4 regions of the Methylobacterium phyllosphaerae genome follow, and region 3 is predicted to be linked to each of the others. Evidence: riboswitches for the same ligand, from Rfam matches in the RefSeq annotation. Region 3 holds a riboswitch; each other region holds the start of a gene.
The links. Region 3 has a riboswitch for cobalamin ahead of MCBMB27_RS25645 (TonB-dependent siderophore receptor). Riboswitches for the same ligand answer to the same signal wherever they lie in the genome.

Region 1: it holds a riboswitch for cobalamin, as region 3 does, so the genes downstream of both, MCBMB27_RS17330 (TonB-dependent receptor) here and MCBMB27_RS25645 (TonB-dependent siderophore receptor) in region 3, are expected to answer to the same signal.
Region 2: it holds a riboswitch for cobalamin, as region 3 does, so the genes downstream of both, MCBMB27_RS27350 (TonB-dependent siderophore receptor) here and MCBMB27_RS25645 (TonB-dependent siderophore receptor) in region 3, are expected to answer to the same signal.
Region 4: it holds a riboswitch for cobalamin, as region 3 does, so the genes downstream of both, MCBMB27_RS12150 (CbtB domain-containing protein) here and MCBMB27_RS25645 (TonB-dependent siderophore receptor) in region 3, are expected to answer to the same signal.

Annotation. Positions count from the first base shown of each region.
Region 1 is NZ_CP015367.1:3,788,791-3,793,205, forward strand. It holds gene MCBMB27_RS17310 (glycosyltransferase family 2 protein) at 1-529, shown strand, start outside; tRNA gene MCBMB27_RS17315 (tRNA-Ser) at 542-633, shown strand; gene MCBMB27_RS30995 (DUF6538 domain-containing protein) at 720-1,124, shown strand; gene MCBMB27_RS17320 (hypothetical protein) at 1,159-1,491, shown strand; cobalamin riboswitch at 2,204-2,401, shown strand; gene MCBMB27_RS17330 (TonB-dependent receptor) at 2,535-4,415, shown strand, end outside.
Region 2 is NZ_CP015367.1:5,996,552-6,000,966, forward strand. It holds gene MCBMB27_RS27345 (acetyltransferase domain-containing protein) at 1-566, opposite strand, end outside; gene MCBMB27_RS27350 (TonB-dependent siderophore receptor) at 566-2,692, opposite strand; cobalamin riboswitch at 2,806-3,000, opposite strand; gene MCBMB27_RS27355 (Ldh family oxidoreductase) at 3,404-4,415, shown strand, end outside.
Region 3 is NZ_CP015367.1:5,600,034-5,604,448, forward strand. It holds gene MCBMB27_RS25635 (patatin-like phospholipase family protein) at 35-1,084, shown strand; gene MCBMB27_RS25640 (hypothetical protein) at 1,417-1,617, shown strand; cobalamin riboswitch at 2,184-2,390, shown strand; gene MCBMB27_RS25645 (TonB-dependent siderophore receptor) at 2,627-4,415, shown strand, end outside.
Region 4 is NZ_CP015367.1:2,712,691-2,717,105, forward strand. It holds gene MCBMB27_RS12140 (S10 family peptidase) at 1-256, shown strand, start outside; gene MCBMB27_RS12145 (discoidin domain-containing protein) at 320-1,678, opposite strand; cobalamin riboswitch at 1,845-2,037, shown strand; gene MCBMB27_RS12150 (CbtB domain-containing protein) at 2,074-2,256, shown strand; gene MCBMB27_RS12155 (CbtA family protein) at 2,273-3,010, shown strand; gene MCBMB27_RS12160 (DUF1636 domain-containing protein) at 3,003-3,404, shown strand; gene cobW (cobalamin biosynthesis protein CobW) at 3,401-4,415, shown strand, end outside.

The DNA.
Region 1 (4,415 bases), 1.8 Mb from region 3:
GGAGATCCGGGCCCTCTGGGCCGCGGGCGAGCCGCGCCGGCCGGCGTGGCGGATCGGCATCGCGGAGACCTTTCCCGGCGAGGGCCGCCCGCACCCGCTCGCCTACACCCTGACGCCGGTCCGGCTCTACAGGAAGGACCGGGGCCGTTACGCCGCCTCGCCGGTGCACGACCGGGTGGCGCTGGAACCCGGCGTCACGCCGGGGCGGCTCAGGGGCGTGATCCATCATTTCTCGGTGCGCTCGCTCGGCGACCAGCTCGACAAGCTGAATCGCTACTCCGACCAGCAGGCGGAGGACTTGGAGACGCGGGGCGTGGTGATCCCGACCTGGCGGGTGTTCGTGGAACTGCCGGGCAACTTCCTGAAGGCCTATCTCGGGCGCCGCCACTTCGTGCGCGGCACCTACGGCTTCCTGACGGCGATGAACTACGCGATCTCGCGGCATCTGCGCGTCGCGAAGCATGTCGAGCGCCGCCGCGTGGCCGCCGCCCGCCAGGATCGGGTTGACCCGCCGGATCCGACCTTCTAGAGCCAGAGCGCCGGAGACGTGGCCGAGCGGCTGAAGGCACTCGTTTGCTAAATGAGCATACCCAGAAATGGGTATCGAGGGTTCGAATCCCTCCGTCTCCGCCATTTAGCCCTAAGATGTTGTAAAAGCAGCGCTTTTATCGCTTCGTCCGGCCAGCTTTGGTGACACAGCGTCATCGTAGCCGTACGGGATGAGGCCAAAGGTGCGGCGCGCCGACCACCTGCAATGCCGTCGTGGGCGCTGGTCCGTGCGACTCAGGGTGCCAGCCCATCTCGTCTCCACGGTCGGACAGACCCATCTCGTCCGGGCTCTCGACACGAGCACCGAGGCTGTTGCGCGGCAGCGACGGTGGATCGCGCTGGCGCTGCTCTGGGACTGGATCGGTGCGCAGACCGTTTCGGAGGGTTGGCAGCCCGCCCGGGCGGCGGCCCTGACCGGTTCAGGACGGTCCCGCGACGATACCGGGCGCGAGTGCCCGGACCCAACGCCTCATTCTCTCCCCAAAAGACAACCCGAAAGGATGGCCGCGATCATGCTCATCCAGGGGGCTCATCGCGCCAGACCACAATGCTCACGACGCTGGAGCGCTGGTTGAAGGAGATCGATGGGTCCAGACCAAGCAATCTCGGATGCAGCACGCCCTTGCCGTCCGGGAGTTCGCACAAACTCAGCCGTCAAACTATGCCGTCCGCGGCGTGGATCGACGCACCGCGGGTGAGTTCGTCAGCGACGTGCTCCTGCGGAGTCGGGCGTCTCAGGCCATGGTCCATCGACAGATCGCGGCGCTCTCTTCGATGTGGCAGCGGCTCATCAAGCGTGGCTTTGTCGCCGACAATCCGTGGCAGGGCCAGGGTAGCTTCGCGAACGGATCGAGGCAGGAGCCATCGAAGCGCGCCGACACCGCTGATGAGCTTGTCACGCTCCTCACGGCTGATCCTGTGGCGATCATGGGCCAGCGGTAGGGGACGGTGCTGTTCGACCTCATGCGGGTCGGCTTACTGACCGGCTGCCGCATCAGCGAGCTTTGCCAGCTTCGCACCGCCGACATGCGCACAGAGGGGCGAGCGTTCCGCATCTCCCACGGAAAACGGAGAATGCCCGGCGCGTCGTACCAGTTCACGGATCAGCTAGGCCGATCTTGCAGCAGCGCGTTGCACGCTCGTCAGACGGCTGGGTATGCTCGGGTCTCACGCCCGCGGGGCCGGACGGGAAGCGAAGCTGGATCGTGGTGAAGCGATTTGCCACCTTTTGCCAGAAGGTGCTTGGGCCCAGCAAACAGGTCGATGTCCATAGCTTCAGACGATGCTTCGCAACTTATCTCCAACGGGCCTCTACGCACACCACAACAGTAAACAGCAGCGTTATCGCCGAGCTTATGGGTCACGCCAAGCCGCGCTCGGCCTTGCCGTATACGTGTCAGGACTCGGACCGGAGCAACTCCGAGCCGCCATCGAGGTTTAGATCGGGCGATCGAACCACAGGTGATCAAGCCTCTTATAGCCAAACCGTGTCGCTTCGCGTCCGGTCAAGTTCGGCAATGGGTGTGACGCGGTAATTGGCTCGATGCGCGGAAGCGACCGTTCGATAACGGCGAGGTTACGGACCCCGTCTGTCACAGCGAGGCCACACGCGGTCGCCGATCTTCCTCATGGCTTGACGTGGCCTGACAAGGCGACCGATGGTGACAGCGACGGTTCCCTTCGGGGATCAAAAGGGAACGCGGTGAAGGGCTTGCCCTGAAGCCGCGGCTGCCCCCGCAACTGTAAGCGGCGAGCCCAGCACCACCGCGTCACTGGATGTGCCTCATCCGGGAAGACGGTGCGAGGGCGGTGACCCGCGAGCCAGGAGACCTGCCGTCAGTCGTGGTCACACGCGAAACGCGTCGGGCGGGGTGTCCTGACGGGTGTCGAAGCGCCGGGCTGACGCTGGGCGTGGAGACCTCATTCGCGGTGACGTGCCACTCCCGTCGCCCGAGGCTCCCGTGTCCCGTCGTCCCACCATCCGAATGCTCTCGACCTGGTCGGGCGTCGGCCTCGCCGCCCTGGCGTCGGCGGCCGCAGCTCAGGACCGCTCCACGCCGAGTGCGGCGACCACCGAGACGACGCTGGAGGAGATCTCGGTCACCGCCGACACAGCCGTAGCCGCATCGCCGCGCGTCGGTCCGGCCGCGAGCGCGGGCTACGTCGGGGGCACGACCGGGATCGGTGGGATCAGCACCCCCGTGGCTTCCGCCAGTTCGGGTGTCATCACGGGCGCACAGCTTAACAGCCGTCCGGTGACGCGCCCCGGCGAGGTGTTGGAGTCGGTGCCGGGCCTGATCGTCACGCAGCACTCCGGCGAGGGCAAGGCCAATCAGTTCTTCTTGCGCGGGTTCAACCTCGACCACGGCACCGACATAGCCCTGTTCCTCGACGGCATGCCGCTCAACCTGCGAACCCATGCCCACGGACAAGGCTACGCCGACATCAACTTCCTGATCCCGGAACTCGTCGGCGCGGTGGAATTCCACAAGGGTCCGTATTTCGTCCGCGACGGTGACTTCGCCTCTGCGGGCTCCGTGCGGATCGACTATCTCGACACGACCGCGGAAAACGTCGCCCTGACCTCCATCGGCAGCTTCGGCTACAAGCGCGCGCTCTCGATCGCTACCGTACCACTCGGTGAGGGCAACCTCCTCCTCGCGGGGGAAGCCCAGGTCTACGACGGCCCGTGGGTGGTCCCGGACGCCCTGCGCAAGATCAACGGCGTGGCCCGCTACAGCCAGGGTACGCCGCTCGACGGCTTCTCGGTCACCGGCATGGCCTATGCGGCGCGCTGGACCGCCACCAACCAGATCCCAGAGCGCGCTGTGACGGAGGGGCTGATCAGCCGCTACGGCACGATCAACCCGACCGATGGCGGCGACACCTCGCGCTTCTCGCTCTCGGGCAAGTTCAGCGCAACGGACGACACGGGCGTGACGCGGGCCTCGGCCTACGTCATCCGATCCCAATTGAACCTGTTCAACGACTTCACTTACTTCCTCAACGATCCGGTGAACGGCGATCAGTTCCACCAGCTCGATCAGCGCATCATCGGCGGCGGCGAGGCCCTGCACATCTTCCAGGGCGACCTGTTCGGGAGGCCGATGGAAAACGAGATCGGCGTGCAGACCCGCACCGACTCGATCCGCGTCGGCCTGTTCAACACAACGAACCGGCAGTATCGCTCGGGCGTGCTCGACGACCGGGTGCTGGAGACAAGTGGAGCCTTCTACTTCGACAACCGCGTGCGCTGGACCGACTGGCTGCGCACCAGCGTCGGTTTCCGCGCGGACGGATACTACGCCAGCGTCGCCTCGGACACGCCGGCCAATTCGGGCAAGGCGCGCGATGGCATCGTCAACCCAAAGCTCGGCCTGACGCTCGGGCCGTGGTTCGACACCGAACTCTTCGTGAACTACGGCGGCGGCTTCCACTCGAACGATGTGCGCGGCGTGACCGCCACGGTGGATCCGACCTCCTCGCTGTTCAACACGACCCGCTCGCCCTTCCTCGTGCCCTCCACGGGCTACGAGATCGGCCTGCGCAACCGGTCCATTGCCGGACTGGAGACGAGCCTCGCCCTGTTCCGGCTCGATTTCGCCTCAGAGAACCTGTTCCAGGGCGATACCGGCACTACGGAGCCGAGCCGCCCGACCCGCCGCTTCGGCGTGGAATGGACCAACCGGTATGCGGTGACGCCCTGGCTCGCGCTGGAGGGCGACCTGACGATCACGAACGCTCGCTTCTCGGACTACGACCCGGTGGGCAACCGGGTTCCTGAAGCGCCGACGACCATCGCGTCGGCGGGCGTGACCTTCGGCGAGCCGCTAGGCTGGTTCGGATCACTCCGCTTCCGCTACTTC
Region 2 (4,415 bases), 400 kb from region 3:
CGCTGGTGCAGCATGGCCCAGACGGCGAAGAAGGAATCATCGGGCCGGAGTTGGATCGGGTCGAGGAGGTTGTGACCGCAAACGAGCAGCATCCCGACGGCGAGAAGAAACGACCGCGGCAGGCCGATCAGCGCGGCCAGGACGATCATGCACACGCCGATGCACCAGATCACCTGAAGCCACAGCGTCGGGCTGGCGACGCCCCAGTACAGCTCCGAGAGGTAGAAGACCTCAAACGCTATCAGGACGAGGCCGCGCTTCACGAGATAGGCGCGCGTTTCCCCCAGGGTGTGCCGGGTGCTGAACAGGTACGCGGCCACCCCCGTCAGCACGATGAAGATGGGCGCGCACAGGCTGACCGCGAGGCGGGCGAGATACAGGGCCGGCATGGCGGTCCTGGCATCCATCGGGTCGGCGACGGGCACGTGCAGGAACCAGGTCTCGCGCAGGTGGTCGAGGAGCATCAGCACCATCACCAGCCCGCGCAAGGCGTCGATAAAGGCGATGCGTCCGGTCCTGGCCGATTCCTCTGCCGTCGCCTCCAGAATGCCCGGATGCACGCCCATCAGAACCGCGCCGTCATGCTGACGATCACCCGCCGGGGCTCGCCGACGCCGACCCAGAAGGCGTTGTAGGAGCGCTCGTAGTAGGTCTCGTCGAAGATGTTATCGACGTTTAGCCCGAAGCGCAGGTTCTCGTAGCGGTAGTAGACCAGGGCGTCGGTCAGCACGTAGCCCGGGAGCCGGAACCGCTCGTTGCCGCTGTCCCCGAGACGCGAGCCGACGGCCCGGACGCCTCCGCCGAACCCAAAACCCTTCCAGTCGCCGGCCTGGACCTCGTAGACGCCGAGCAGGCTGCCGGAGTGGCGCGGGATGTTGAGGAGCGGCGAGCCGACCCTCAGGACCTCGTCGCGGGTCACGGCGGCGTCGATAAAGGCGTAGCCCCCGATCACACGAAACTCCGGCGTTACCTGTCCGACGAAGCTCAAGTCGAAGCCCTGGCTGCGCACCGCCCCGGCGGCGATCTGGAAGAAGAAGTCCCTCGGGTCGGTGGTGAGGACATTCTCCTTCTCGATGTGGAAGGCCGCTCCCGTCACGCTCAAGCCCGTGAAGAGGTCGAGCTTGACCCCGGCCTCGTAGCCGAAGCCGGTCTCGGGGGCGAAGGGGCGGGTCGCGATGTCGAAGCCGGTATTGGGCCGGAACGAGGCCGCCACGTTGCCGTAGAACGAGAGGAAGGAGAGCGGCTGGTAGACGAGACCCGCACGCGGTGAAAAGCCGGTCCGGTCCTGCTCCGTGCGCTCGTTGCTGACCTTGTCGCGGAAGGTCTGGTTGTAGAAGTCGGTCCGGTTGCCGAGGAGCAGCTTCCACTCCGGACTAAGCGCGATCTGGTCCTGCACGTAGACGGCGGTGTTCCCGACGTTCTCGCTCGCGCTGTAGCGCCGCGTGATGGGCGGCTTCGGCTGGCCGTAGACCGGGTTGAACAGGTCGATGGCGAACGGGTCGAGCCGCGGCGTCGAGCGCAGCAGGTTCTCGGTGCTGTTGTAGCGCTCGTGCTCAAGGCCGAGCAGCACGGTGTGCGCGAACGGCCCGGTGGCGAAGTGCCCGACGAGTTCGGCCTGACCGATGGCCACGCCCCAGGTAAAGTCGTGCCGGCGGAACTCGCGCAGCAGGGTGCGGCCGTCGTCGAGGAGGCCGGTCGCGCCGGTCTGCAGGCCGGTCAGGCTGCCGGTGTTGAAGTGGCCGGCAACCCTGAGCTGCCAGTCGGCATTGAAGGCGTGATCCAGGCGGATCTGCAGGATCCCGGCTTCTGACACCGAGTCGTCGCCCGGCTCACCGAAGAATCGCGAGCGCGGGACGAGGCCCAGGCGGTTGTTCACCGCGACCGTCCCGCGGTCGAAGGTCTGACGGTTGCGAAGGTACTGCGCCTCGACGGTGAGCTTGGTATCTGGGCTGATCAACCAACTCACCACGGGCGCGACCAGGACGCGGTCGCCGTCGACGAAATCGCGAAAGCTGTCCTGCCGGGCGAGCGCGCCGTTGAACCGGTAGAGGACGGTGCCCTCCTCGTTCAGCGGTCCGCCGGCGTCGACGGTGGTGCGCGCCGTGCCGAAACTTCCGAACAGCGTGCCCATCTCGACGAAGGGCAAGGCGACGGGCTGCTTAGTGAGGATGTTGATGGTGCCGCCCGGATCGCTGCGCCCATAAAGTGCCCCGCTAGGTCCTTTAAGCACCTCGATGGACTGCACGTTCTGGGTGTCCGGCGCGCCATTGTATCCGCGGGCGATGTTGAAGCCGTTGAAGAAGATGTCCTGGGTGGCGAAGCCGCGCACTGAGTAGAGCGCGAGGTTCTGGGCTCCGAAATCGTTCTGCTTGCCGACGCCCGGCACGTAGTCGAGGGCGCGCTCGACGCGCGTGGCGGCGGTGTCCCGCAGGACCTCTTGAGGCACGACGTCGACCTGCTGAGGCAGCGAGAGACGCGGCGTGACCGTCTTAGTGCCACTGTAGAGGTCCTTGACCTGGTACTTGGGGGCGGCCGTGTAGCTACCCTCGACCGAGAGCGGGTCGAGAACGACCGATGCCGGGGCGGTCTCGGCTCGTGGGCTCTGGGCGGTGGTTGGGGTCACCCCCTGGAGGGCGAGCGCGAGCGACGCGACGGACGCGCGAAGCCACCATTGCGGAGCGGGACGGGACACGGGCCTGGGACCTCGGGACGGCTGTGGCACGTCACCGCGAACGAGGCCTCGGCGCCTACCTCACCGGGCGGCGCTTCAACACCCGCCAGGACACCCCGCCCGACGCGTTTCGCGTGTGACCACGGCTGACGGCAGGTCTCCTGGCTCACGGGTCATCGCCCTCGCACCGTCTTCCCGGGGCTTGACCCAGTGACATGGTGGTGAAGGACTCACCGCTTACAGTTGCGGGGGCAGCCACGGCATCGGGCTGTCACCCTCACCGCGTTCCCTTTTGATCCCCGAGGGGAACCGTCACTGCTCAGCTACAGCCTCACGAACTCGTGAGTCAACGCGAGCGTCGTAATAGCGCCGCCGTGACGCCGGCTTTGGCGTTTGGCCAGCTCCTGCAATGGGTCGAACGACCGCTCTTTGGGTTTGATGCTTCAAAGCCGATTGGCCGGAAACCACTCAACCCCGCCATTCAGAGACGCCAGTCGGCGTGGCTGTGTGTGGCCGAAAGCCGCTGGTCCGCTTCGGAGCAGATTCGCCGGAAAACCGGACGAGCTCCTAACGACCCAATCCAGCCGCCTGGACCGCCATCGCAACTTCCCAGAAGCGGCCGTCCGTCAGCCCTCCGGCAACTTCGGCTCGGGTTGGTAAGCCGTCATCGGGCCGCTGCCCCAAAGCCGACATTTACACTCGCTTCTCTCGCCGAGATTTCAGGAGCGACTTATGGCAAGCGCCACACGCATTCCCGCCGACAAGCTGCTGGACTTCGCCAGCGCGGTCTATGCTGCGGCCGGCATGCCGGAGCCCGATGCGCAGCTCGCCGCCGACACACTAGTCCAAGCCGACTTATGGGGGCACCAATCGCACGGGGTCATGCGGCTCTCCTGGTATACAGCGCGGCTGAAGGCGGGCGTTTGCGCTCCGGTCGCGCGCCCTGAGACGGTGGTCGATGCCGGCGGTCTCGCCGTGATCGACGGTCACGACGGAATGGGGCAGGTGCTCACCGCCCATGCCATGCGGGAGGCGATCCGCCGGGCGAAGGCGCACGGGGTCAGCGCGGTCGCCCTACGCAACTCCGGGCATTTCGGGACGGCCCTTTACTTTACGCTGATGGCCGCGCGCGAAGGTTGCGTGGCGTTCCTATCGACCAACGCCAGCCCGGCGATGGCACCGTGGGGGGGCCGCAAGAAGACGGTGGGCACAAACCCGTGGTCCTGGGCCTGCCCGGCCGGCTCGCACGCGCCGATGGCGCTGGACATCGCCAATACCGGAGTGGCGCGGGGCAAGGTCTACCTGGCCAAGCAGAAGGGCCAGCCGATCCCGGAGGGGTGGGCCCTCGATGCGGCCGGTAGGCCGACGACCGACCCGGCGGCGGCCATCGACGGGATCATCCTGCCGATGGCCCAGCACAAGGGCTACGCCATCGCGCTGATGATGGACATGCTCTCGGGCGTGCTCACCGGCAGCGCCTTCGGGCCGCGGGTGACCGGCCCCTATCAGACCGAGCACCGTAGCGGGGCGGGGCAGTTGATGATCGCGATCGACATCGCCCAGATCCAGCCGCTGGCGGAGTTCAACACGCGCATGGACCAACTGATCGCTGACTTGAAGTGCGTGCCGCTGGCGCAGGGGTTCGATGAGGTCTTCTATCCAGGCGAGATCGAGGCCCGCAACGCAACGCGGAACCGCGCCGAGGGCTTGGCCCTGCCCGACGACACCCTCGCCGACCTGCACC
Region 3 (4,415 bases):
GAAGAGGTGCTCACGGGATGAGGGATGCGGTCCCATGTCGGATGAGGCGATCACGGCGGGCAGGCGGGGGCGGGATCCGGTCCTGATCGATCTGGCCCTGCAGGGCGGCGGCGCGCACGGCGCCTTCACATGGGGGGTCCTCGATCGCCTGCTCGAGGAGCCCTGGCTGAGCGTCGACGGCATTTCCGGGACGTCGGCCGGTGCCATGAACGCGGCCGTCCTCATCGACGGCTACGAGCGGGACGGCGCCTCCGGTGCGCGCGCGGCACTCCAGGCCTTCTGGGACGCCGTCTCGCGCGCGGCCCGGTTCAGCCCGCTGCAGCGTAGCCCGCTCGACGTGATACTGGGCCGCTGGACGCTCGATTCCGCGCCTCTGTATCTGGCCGCGGACCTGATGGCGCGGGTCTTCTCCCCGTATGACCTCAATCCGCACGACTTCAATCCGCTCAGACAGATCCTGGATTCGCGGCTGGATTTCGAGCGCATCGCACGGAGCCGGATCAAGCTCTTCGTCACCGCGACGGATGTTCATACGGGCCGGGGCCGGGTGTTCCGCAACGCCGAGGTCACGGCCGACGTGCTCCTCGCCTCGGCATGCCTGCCGACCCTGTTCCAGGCGGTTTGGATCGACGGTGCCTCCTACTGGGATGGAGGCTATTCCGGAAACCCGACGATCACCCCCCTGGTCCGCGAATGCGAGTCGCGCGATACGATCATCGTGCAGGTCAATCCGGTCGAGCGCAGGCAAGCGCCGACCTCGGCCCGGGAGATCCTCAACCGGCTCAACGAGATCTCCTTCAACGCGGTCCTGCTCAAGGAACTGCGGATGATGGCCTTGCTGCGGCAGGTCGCGCCCACGGACAATTCCGAGTGCGCACGATGGGCGGCCATGCGCATGCACCGCATCGCCAGCGACGTTGTCGCCGAGCTGGGCTCGTCCTCGAAGCTCAATGCGGAATGGGCATTCCTGACGATGCTTCGGGATGAGGGACGCCGGAGCGCCGCGACGTTCCTGACCGATCATGGGCCGGATCTGGGCCGGCGTCCGTCCTTCGACCTCGACCGACTGCTCGAAGGCGTCTGACGCAGCCGGAACGCCCCGTCGCGCATGACAGAGCTTGCTGAACTTGATCAAGATCACGGCGCCTATATTGATTTAAAACTTATATTTATTTGGTATAAATGCGGCATGTGTTCCATTTATCAGTCTTGCGCGTCGCAGATCGACGATATCTTGTCAGACTAAATGGGTCTCTGCCCAAGCCTCTTCAAACCGGTTCACGCGCATGATCGGCGCGGCACTTCGCAGTCGGACCGGCTCGATTCCGGGGGAGCGCCTTCACACCGAAGACCGCTCGTCGCATCCGGCCGGCCCCGGAAACGGCCCGGCGCCCACAGACAGAGGAGTGAACGCTAATGCACACGATCCGGGCTCTTCGCGCGGCGCTGGCCGCCTTACCCCTGTTGACCTTCGCGACGTTCGCGGACGCGACGGCCGCTGGCCCCACACCGGGCAAGGCGCTGGCCGGACCGACGGTGTCGGAAGCCAGGGTCACCATCGGCCGTCACAAGGCACTTCCGAAGAAGAAGCGTATCCATCGCGAGCGGAAGATGTAGGGGCGATCGAGCGACCGCAAATGCATGACTGACTTGACCGGCTGGCTTAGAACCGAACCGATCGAGAGCATCTGCCCGGTGCAAAGCCAGCCTGTCAGGGTATCGGGTTCGCGCCGAACGAGAAGTTTTGGCACGGGGCCACCGCGACCACGGCGATGACGCATGCCGCGATCCAAGGCTGGACGGCAAGGCCGGCCCTGAGATGGAGCGGGTCACCGAAGGACCGTATGCCGGGTCATGAGCTCGGGCCGCGCGTTCCGCAGTCAGCAACACGATGCCAAGAGCGTTCCATCGGATTTCCATTCAGCTGAGACGCTCGGCGCCCAGCGGCGCATGAAACAAGGCGTCGATGACCGCTCGTCCGTTCGGTTCAGCATAGCGCATATCCAGCCGCCATCGGCCCGCCGATCTCATTCGGACCCGCGTCGTCCGAGCCCAATCCGGTCCATCACCGCAACGTGAGAGCCGTGCATTCCATCGGGGATCGGACTGTGTCCATAGCGCCACACGTAACGTAACACTGTTACAAAGTTTGTCAGGCCCGTTGACCGGATGCGCGCCGGTGGCGAATATCGTCCAGCCAAGGTTCTTCGGGTCCCGGCCCGGAGCTAAGACGGGAATTCGGTGCGCTTTTCGGAGCGAATCCGAAGCTGCCCCCGCAACTGTGAGCGGCGAGCGCCTGCTACCGATGACCACTGGTGCTTGCACTGGGAAGGTCCGGCGGGCGCTTTGACCCGTGAGCCAGGAGACCTGCCTTCGGCACGATGACGTCCCTCGGGCGGGGTGCCCCGGCGGAGCGCGCGGTGTCGCCGTCTCGTGGGCGACGCTGCCCGTATCCCCGTGGCCTCCACCCGGCAACAGCGAGTGTGTGGTGGCGACCTCCGAACGTCCGTCTCTCGGCGAGCCTGCGCGGTTTTCAGCGCCATCAGCGCGTCGTCCGCGGACTCCGCATCGCGGTCGGCGGCTGGCGCTCGCCGCTGTCCTCTCGGCCGGGCTTCCGATCGAGGACGTGCGGGCGCAGGAGAGCGTGACGTTGGAGGAACTCTCGGTCGAGCAGGTCGGGGAGGGTGCCGGCCGCACGACGGCCTCCGGGCGCGGCACCATCGGCCTGATCGGCCCGACGCCGGGATACGGAGCGGGCACGGCCGTCAGCGCCACGCGCACCGCCACTCCGCAGATCGACGTGCCGGTGGCCGTCTCCGTGGCGCCGCGGGAGACGATCACCGACCTCGCCGCCACCCGCGTAGACCGGGCGTTCAACTATCTGCCCGGCGTCGCCCAGCAGAACAATTTCGGGGGGCTTTCGATCTTCAGTTACGCCATCCGTGGTGTGACGACCTCGGAGATCTACAAGAACGGTTTCCCCCTCAATCGCGGGACCCCGCCTCCGCCCGACGCGCAGAACATCGAACGCATCGAGGTGCTCAAGGGACCGGGGGCGGCCCTGTTGGGACGCAGCGATCCCGGCGGGCTCGTCAACCTCATCACCAAGCAACCCACCGCCGAACGGTTCGTCGAGTTCGGCAATCAGGTCGATTCGTTCGGTCTGACCCGCGGTACCATCGATGCCGGCGGTGCCCTGAACGCGGACGGGACGGTCCTCTATCGCTTCAATCTCGCCGCACAGGGGGCCGGCAGCTTCCGCGACTTCGTGGACAGCGACCGGCTGCTCGTGGCTCCAGTGGTGAGTTGGCAGGTCACGCCGGACACACGCGTCACGGTCGAGACCGAGTTCGTGAAGAACCGCATCGTCTTCGACCGCGGCGTGATCGCGCTCAACCGCCAGCTCGGCTTCCTGCCGCTCTCGCGGTTCCTCGGCGAGCCCGGTCAGAGCACCTACCAGAACAACAATTCGCTGCAGGTCCGCGTCGATCATCGCTTCGATGAGAACTGGCAGATGCGGCTCGCCGCTTACTTCAACACCGGCGATCTGGAAGGGGAATCGGCGGAAATCCGCGGAATCGCCGCCAACAACCGCACCGTCTTTCGCGACCGCAACGTGCGCGACTATCGCTGGGACGTGGCGGTCGGTCAGGCCGACCTGATCGGGCGGTTCGACACGGGCGGCATCGGCCACACGCTCCTCCTCGGCATGGACCGGGAGAGCACCGACAGCCGGACGGTCTATCTGCGCTCGAACTTCCGCACGAGCCCCTTCGCCCTCGACATCTATTCGCCGGTCTACGGACAGGCGCTGCCGCCGATCACCATCCCACGCAACAATCTCGAGCGCATCACCAATACCGGCCTCTATGCGCAGGACGAGATCGTCCTGAGCCCGGAATGGCGGGCGCTGATCGGCCTTCGGCTCGACATCTTCGAGCAGAGCTTCCGCGAGCGCGTGGTGCGCAGCCAAGTGGACCAGTCACGGGTCGCGGCCTCGCCCCGGGCGGGCCTCGTCTACCGGCCGATCCCGGAACTCGCCTTCTACACCAATGTCGGCACGAGCTTCCGACCGAATATCGGCACCGACGCCGCCGCCGTCACGCGCGGCACGGCGCTGCCGCCCGAGACCGGCCTCGGCTACGAGGTCGGTGCCAAGTCCGAATTGTTCGGCGGCAATTTGCTCCTCACCGCCGCCGCCTTCCGTGTGGAGCGGGAGAACGTGCTCACGCCCGACCCGGCGAATACCGGCTTCTCCCTCGCGGCCGGCGCCGTGCGCAGCCAGGGCTTCGAGCTGACGGCCCAGGGACAGATCACGCCGGAACTGAAGCTCCTGGCCGGCTACGTCTATGCCGATGCCCGGGTCACCAAGGACAACGTCCTTCCGGTCGGCGCCCCCCTGGTCAACGTGCCCC
Region 4 (4,415 bases), 2.9 Mb from region 3:
GGCGCACGGATTCACCGATCTCGTAACCCCGTATTTCGCCTCGAAGCTCCTGCTGGCGCAGGTCCCGGCCTACAGTGCCGGTCGCCTGAGCCTCGCAGTCTATCCCGGCGGCCACATGTTCTACACGCGGCCGGATTCCCGCGCCGCCTTCAAGGCGGATGTCGAACGGATGTACACGGACGCCCTGAAGGTCCGCGATGGCGGCTCGGCGCGTTCGGCCGGCGCACCCGCGGAACGTCTCAGGACCGCACCGTGACGTGTTCGGCCAAGATGCAGGCAGCGGGGTCGTCGCCGGTCGGATCGTGACCGGCGCGACCGATCAGACATCGTCGAAGGCGAGAGCTTCGGCCGGGTACTCCACCATGCTCCGGCGCTGAGCGTCGGTATTCTGCCACTCGCCGACCTTCATGTACCGGCCTTCGCGATCGCGAACCTCGACCACTTTCCCGATCGTGGGAATCGACTGGAAGCCCTGCGGCCAATTGGACGCGAAGTAGAACACCTGCTCGACGCGCTCCGAGAGGTGGCAGATCGCCGGCCCGAAGGTTCCGAGCCCGAAGACGAGGTAGCGGCCGTTCACCAGAGCGGCGACGTCAGAGATCAGCGATTCGCTCTGGATCTCTACGGGCAGGCCGCGCTGCGCCGCATAGGCTTCCACTTCTGCAATGACCGGGTTCAGCCGGTTCTCGAAGACGAGCTTGACGGAACGGATGCGGCCCTCGGCCTGCAGCCGGTCGATGACCATCCGGTAGAAGGCGAAGGGCGGCTGCGGATAGTGCGGGTCGACCCAGGTGCTGAAGATGTCGCCCGACCGGATATGGATCAGGAGCTGATCGTCGGGCTTGGCCGCAAATGTCCGCGGCAGGCCGTTGAACAGGGGCCGGATCACATCCTGAACGATCGCGCGCGAGTCGATCGGGCCCTGCAGCGCCGTCACCCGCTCGAACTGCGTCGGATCGAAATACAAGCCGGACAGGAAGTAGCCGTCCGGCGGAAGCGGCTCGTCCGGCGGAATGAACGTGATGCCGTCGCAGGTCAGCCTCTGGGTCAGAAAGATCACCTTGCTGCGGTCGACCTTCGGGACCTTGATGTATTTCAGGTTGAGCGCCTTCGCGATCGAGACCGCGATGATGTACTGCACGAGGCAGTTGCCGAAGGCGCCGTTCTCGAACAGCGACAGGCCGACGAGGTTGCGGCTAGCGCGGCCAGGCGCGGCTTCGAGATTGTAGGTGACGTAGACGTTAGCGCCGGGCTTCTCGTTCAGGAGCGTGATGTCGAGCCCGAGCAGCGCCCGCAGGGCGATGAGGTCGATGGCGGCTTCATCGGCGCGGATGTCGACGCCTGCGACGAGCGCCGGATCCGGCACCGCGATCCGCACGAGACGCGCCCAGGCCCGCTCGTCGGCGCCGATGGCGGCCACGAGGGCGCCCGGCTTGGCGGTCCAGCCGACGATGTCGGGCGCGGACCACGTGACGCCGTCCTGCGAGACCTCGACGGCCACATCGCCGACCTCGGGCGCGACAGCATCCTGTACGGGTCGCAGCGCGATGGCGCGGATCGGAAAGCGACCGTCCAGATCGATCTCGAGCCAGGCGGTGCCTTCGTCCTGTACGATCCGGGGGGCGCGGCCGGTGGCGAGATCGACGAGGACCGGGCTCGGATCGTCTGCGAGGGCCATCGGGTCTCCGAGAACTGAGCGGAGGCGCCCATGCCGGGCCGGCCGGGCATCCGGTGCGGCGGTGCCCGCATCGGGGCGCGGACGTCAAGCCCGGCCACCTGCGAAGGGACGCACGGGAATCCGAACGGATCTGGCGCCGCTCCGTTGTGTCGTCGCCGGCATGCGTCTACAACGTGCCGGTGACGGTGCCCCGGCAACGGGGTGAAAAGGGAATGCGGTGAGGGGTTTCGCCCCGATTCCGCGGCTGCCCCCGCAACTGTGAGCGGCGAGCGCCTGCCAAGCGCCACCGGAGCGATCCGGGAAGGCGGTGGGCGCGCCGAGCCGCGAGCCAGGAGACCTGCCGTCGCAACAGGATCCCGCAATGCCGCCGGTGGGGCGGCTGGAGACACTCGACGATGACCGCTCAGACCCTCGCCCCCGTCGCCGCCGGTACCCGCTCGTCGGAGCGTCCGGTCGCCGTCGCGCTCGCGGCCATGCTGGGCCTCGGCCTGCTGTTCATGGCGGGTTTCTCGCCGGCGATCGCGTTCCACAACGCGGCGCACGACTTCCGCCATACCCAGAACTTCCCCTGTCACTGACGCCCTCGGCGCAGGGATGATCATTCGGCTTCTGTCGGCGGCCCTGGCCGCCGGCTTCTTCGCGGCTGCCGTTGTGACGGGCCTCGAACTCACGCTGACCTCGCCGCTGATCGTCGCGGCCGAGCGCTACGAGCAGCAGGAACCCTCGCATCAGGCCGCGAAGGCCCTTCCGATCGTGCTCGCCCATGCCGGGCATGACCACGCCGCACCCGCCGCGGCACCGGAATGGCAGCCCGGCCCCGGACTGCCGCGGATGGCCTTCACCGGTCTTGCGACCCTCGTCGGCGGCGTCGGCTACGCCCTGCTGCTCGGCGCGGTGATGATCGCCTGCGGCCGCGAGCCGACGCCGCAGGTCGGTCTCGCCTTCGCGGTGGCGGGCTTCGCCAGCGTCGCCCTCGCGCCGGGCCTCGGCCTGCCGCCGGAACTGCCCGGCAGCGCCGCTGCACCGCTGGCCGCGCGGCAGGCTTGGTGGGTGATGACCGCGGCGGCGACCGGAATGGGGCTCTACCTGATCACGATCCGCCGTGCTCTGATCACGATCCTGGGTGGCCTCGTCCTGATCATAACCCCCCACGTCGTCGGCGCCCCGCAGGCACCGGAGGCCGCGTCGGAGCTTCCGGCCGCGCTGGCCGCACAGTTCGCCGCCCGGTCGCTGGCGATCAGCTTCGTCTTCTGGATCCTGATCGGGTTGGGGCTCGGCTGGGCGTGGCAGGCGTTTTCCCGCGACACGCAACGGGGAACGGCCCGTGCCTGAGACCGTCCTGTACGTCTGCATGACCTGCCGCCGTCCGGATGACGATCCGGATGGACCGCGCGCCGGAGCACGCCTTCTGGAGGCGCTGCAGGCCCGGAGCGCCGGCACCCCGGACCTGCGGGTCGAGGCGGTGGAATGCCTGTCGGTCTGCAAGCGGCCCTGCACCGTGGCGGTCGCCTCGGCCGACCGCTGGACCTACGTCTACGGCGACATGGATCCGGCCGCCTCGGCGGAGACCATCCTCGCCGGGCTCGCGGCCTATGCGGCGACCTCGGACGGCATCGTGCCCTGGCGCGAGCGTCCGGAGGCCTTCCGCAAGGGCGTGATCGCCCGCATCCCCCCGTTCCCTGAACCCCGCCCGCTCCCCGCCGGCACCCTGGAGGCCGCGGAATGACCATCGTGAACAAAATCCCCTGCACCATCGTCACGGGCTTCCTCGGAGCCGGCAAGACGACACTGGTCCGCCACGTGGTCGAGAACGCCAGGGGGCGCCGCCTCGCCATCCTGGTCAACGAGTTCGGCGACGTCGGCTTCGACAAGTCCTTCCTCGCCGCCTGCGGGGTCGAAGGCTGCACCGAAGAGGCTATCGTCGAGCTGCCGAATGGCTGCATCTGCTGCACGGTCGCGGACGATTTCGTTCCGGCGCTGGAGACTCTCCTCGGCCGCGCCGAGCCGCCGGAGCACATCCTGATCGAGACCTCGGGCCTCGCGCTGCCGAAGCCGTTGGTTCAGGCGTTCCAGTGGCCGGCGATCCGCTCGCGGGTCACCGTCGACGGGGTCGTCGCAGTGGTCGACGGCCCGGCCGTCGCCGCCGGCGTCTTCGCGGACGATCCGGAGGCACTGGCCGCCCAGCGGGCCGCGGACCAATCGGTCGATCACGACAATCCGCTGGAAGAGGTCTTCGAGGACCAACTCCTCTGCGCCGACCTCGTGGTCCTCAACAAGGCCGACCTCATCGATGCCCCGACCCGCGCTCGGGTGCGTGCCGAGGTGGAAGGCCACCTGCCCCGGGCCGTGAAGGTGGTGGAGACCGAGAACGGCGTCATCGACCCGCGGGTGCTGCTCGGTCTCGCGGCGGCCGCCGAGGACGATCTCGATTCCCGTCCGTCGCATCACGGCGAGGGCGAGGATCACGACCACGACGACTTCGAGACCGTGGCGCTGCCCGTCCGCCCCGCGATCACGGCGGGCGATCTGGCGGCCCGGGTCGAGAAGGCAGCCGAGATCCCGGGCGTCCTGCGGATCAAGGGTTTCGCCGAGGTCGAGGGCAAGGCGATGCGCCTCGTGGTGCAGGGGGTCGGCCGGCGCGTGGCCCACCATTTCGACCGGCCGTGGAAGTCCGGGGAGGCCCGGGACGGCAACCTCGTGGTGATCGGCCTCAAGGGGTTCGACCAGCGCGCCGTCG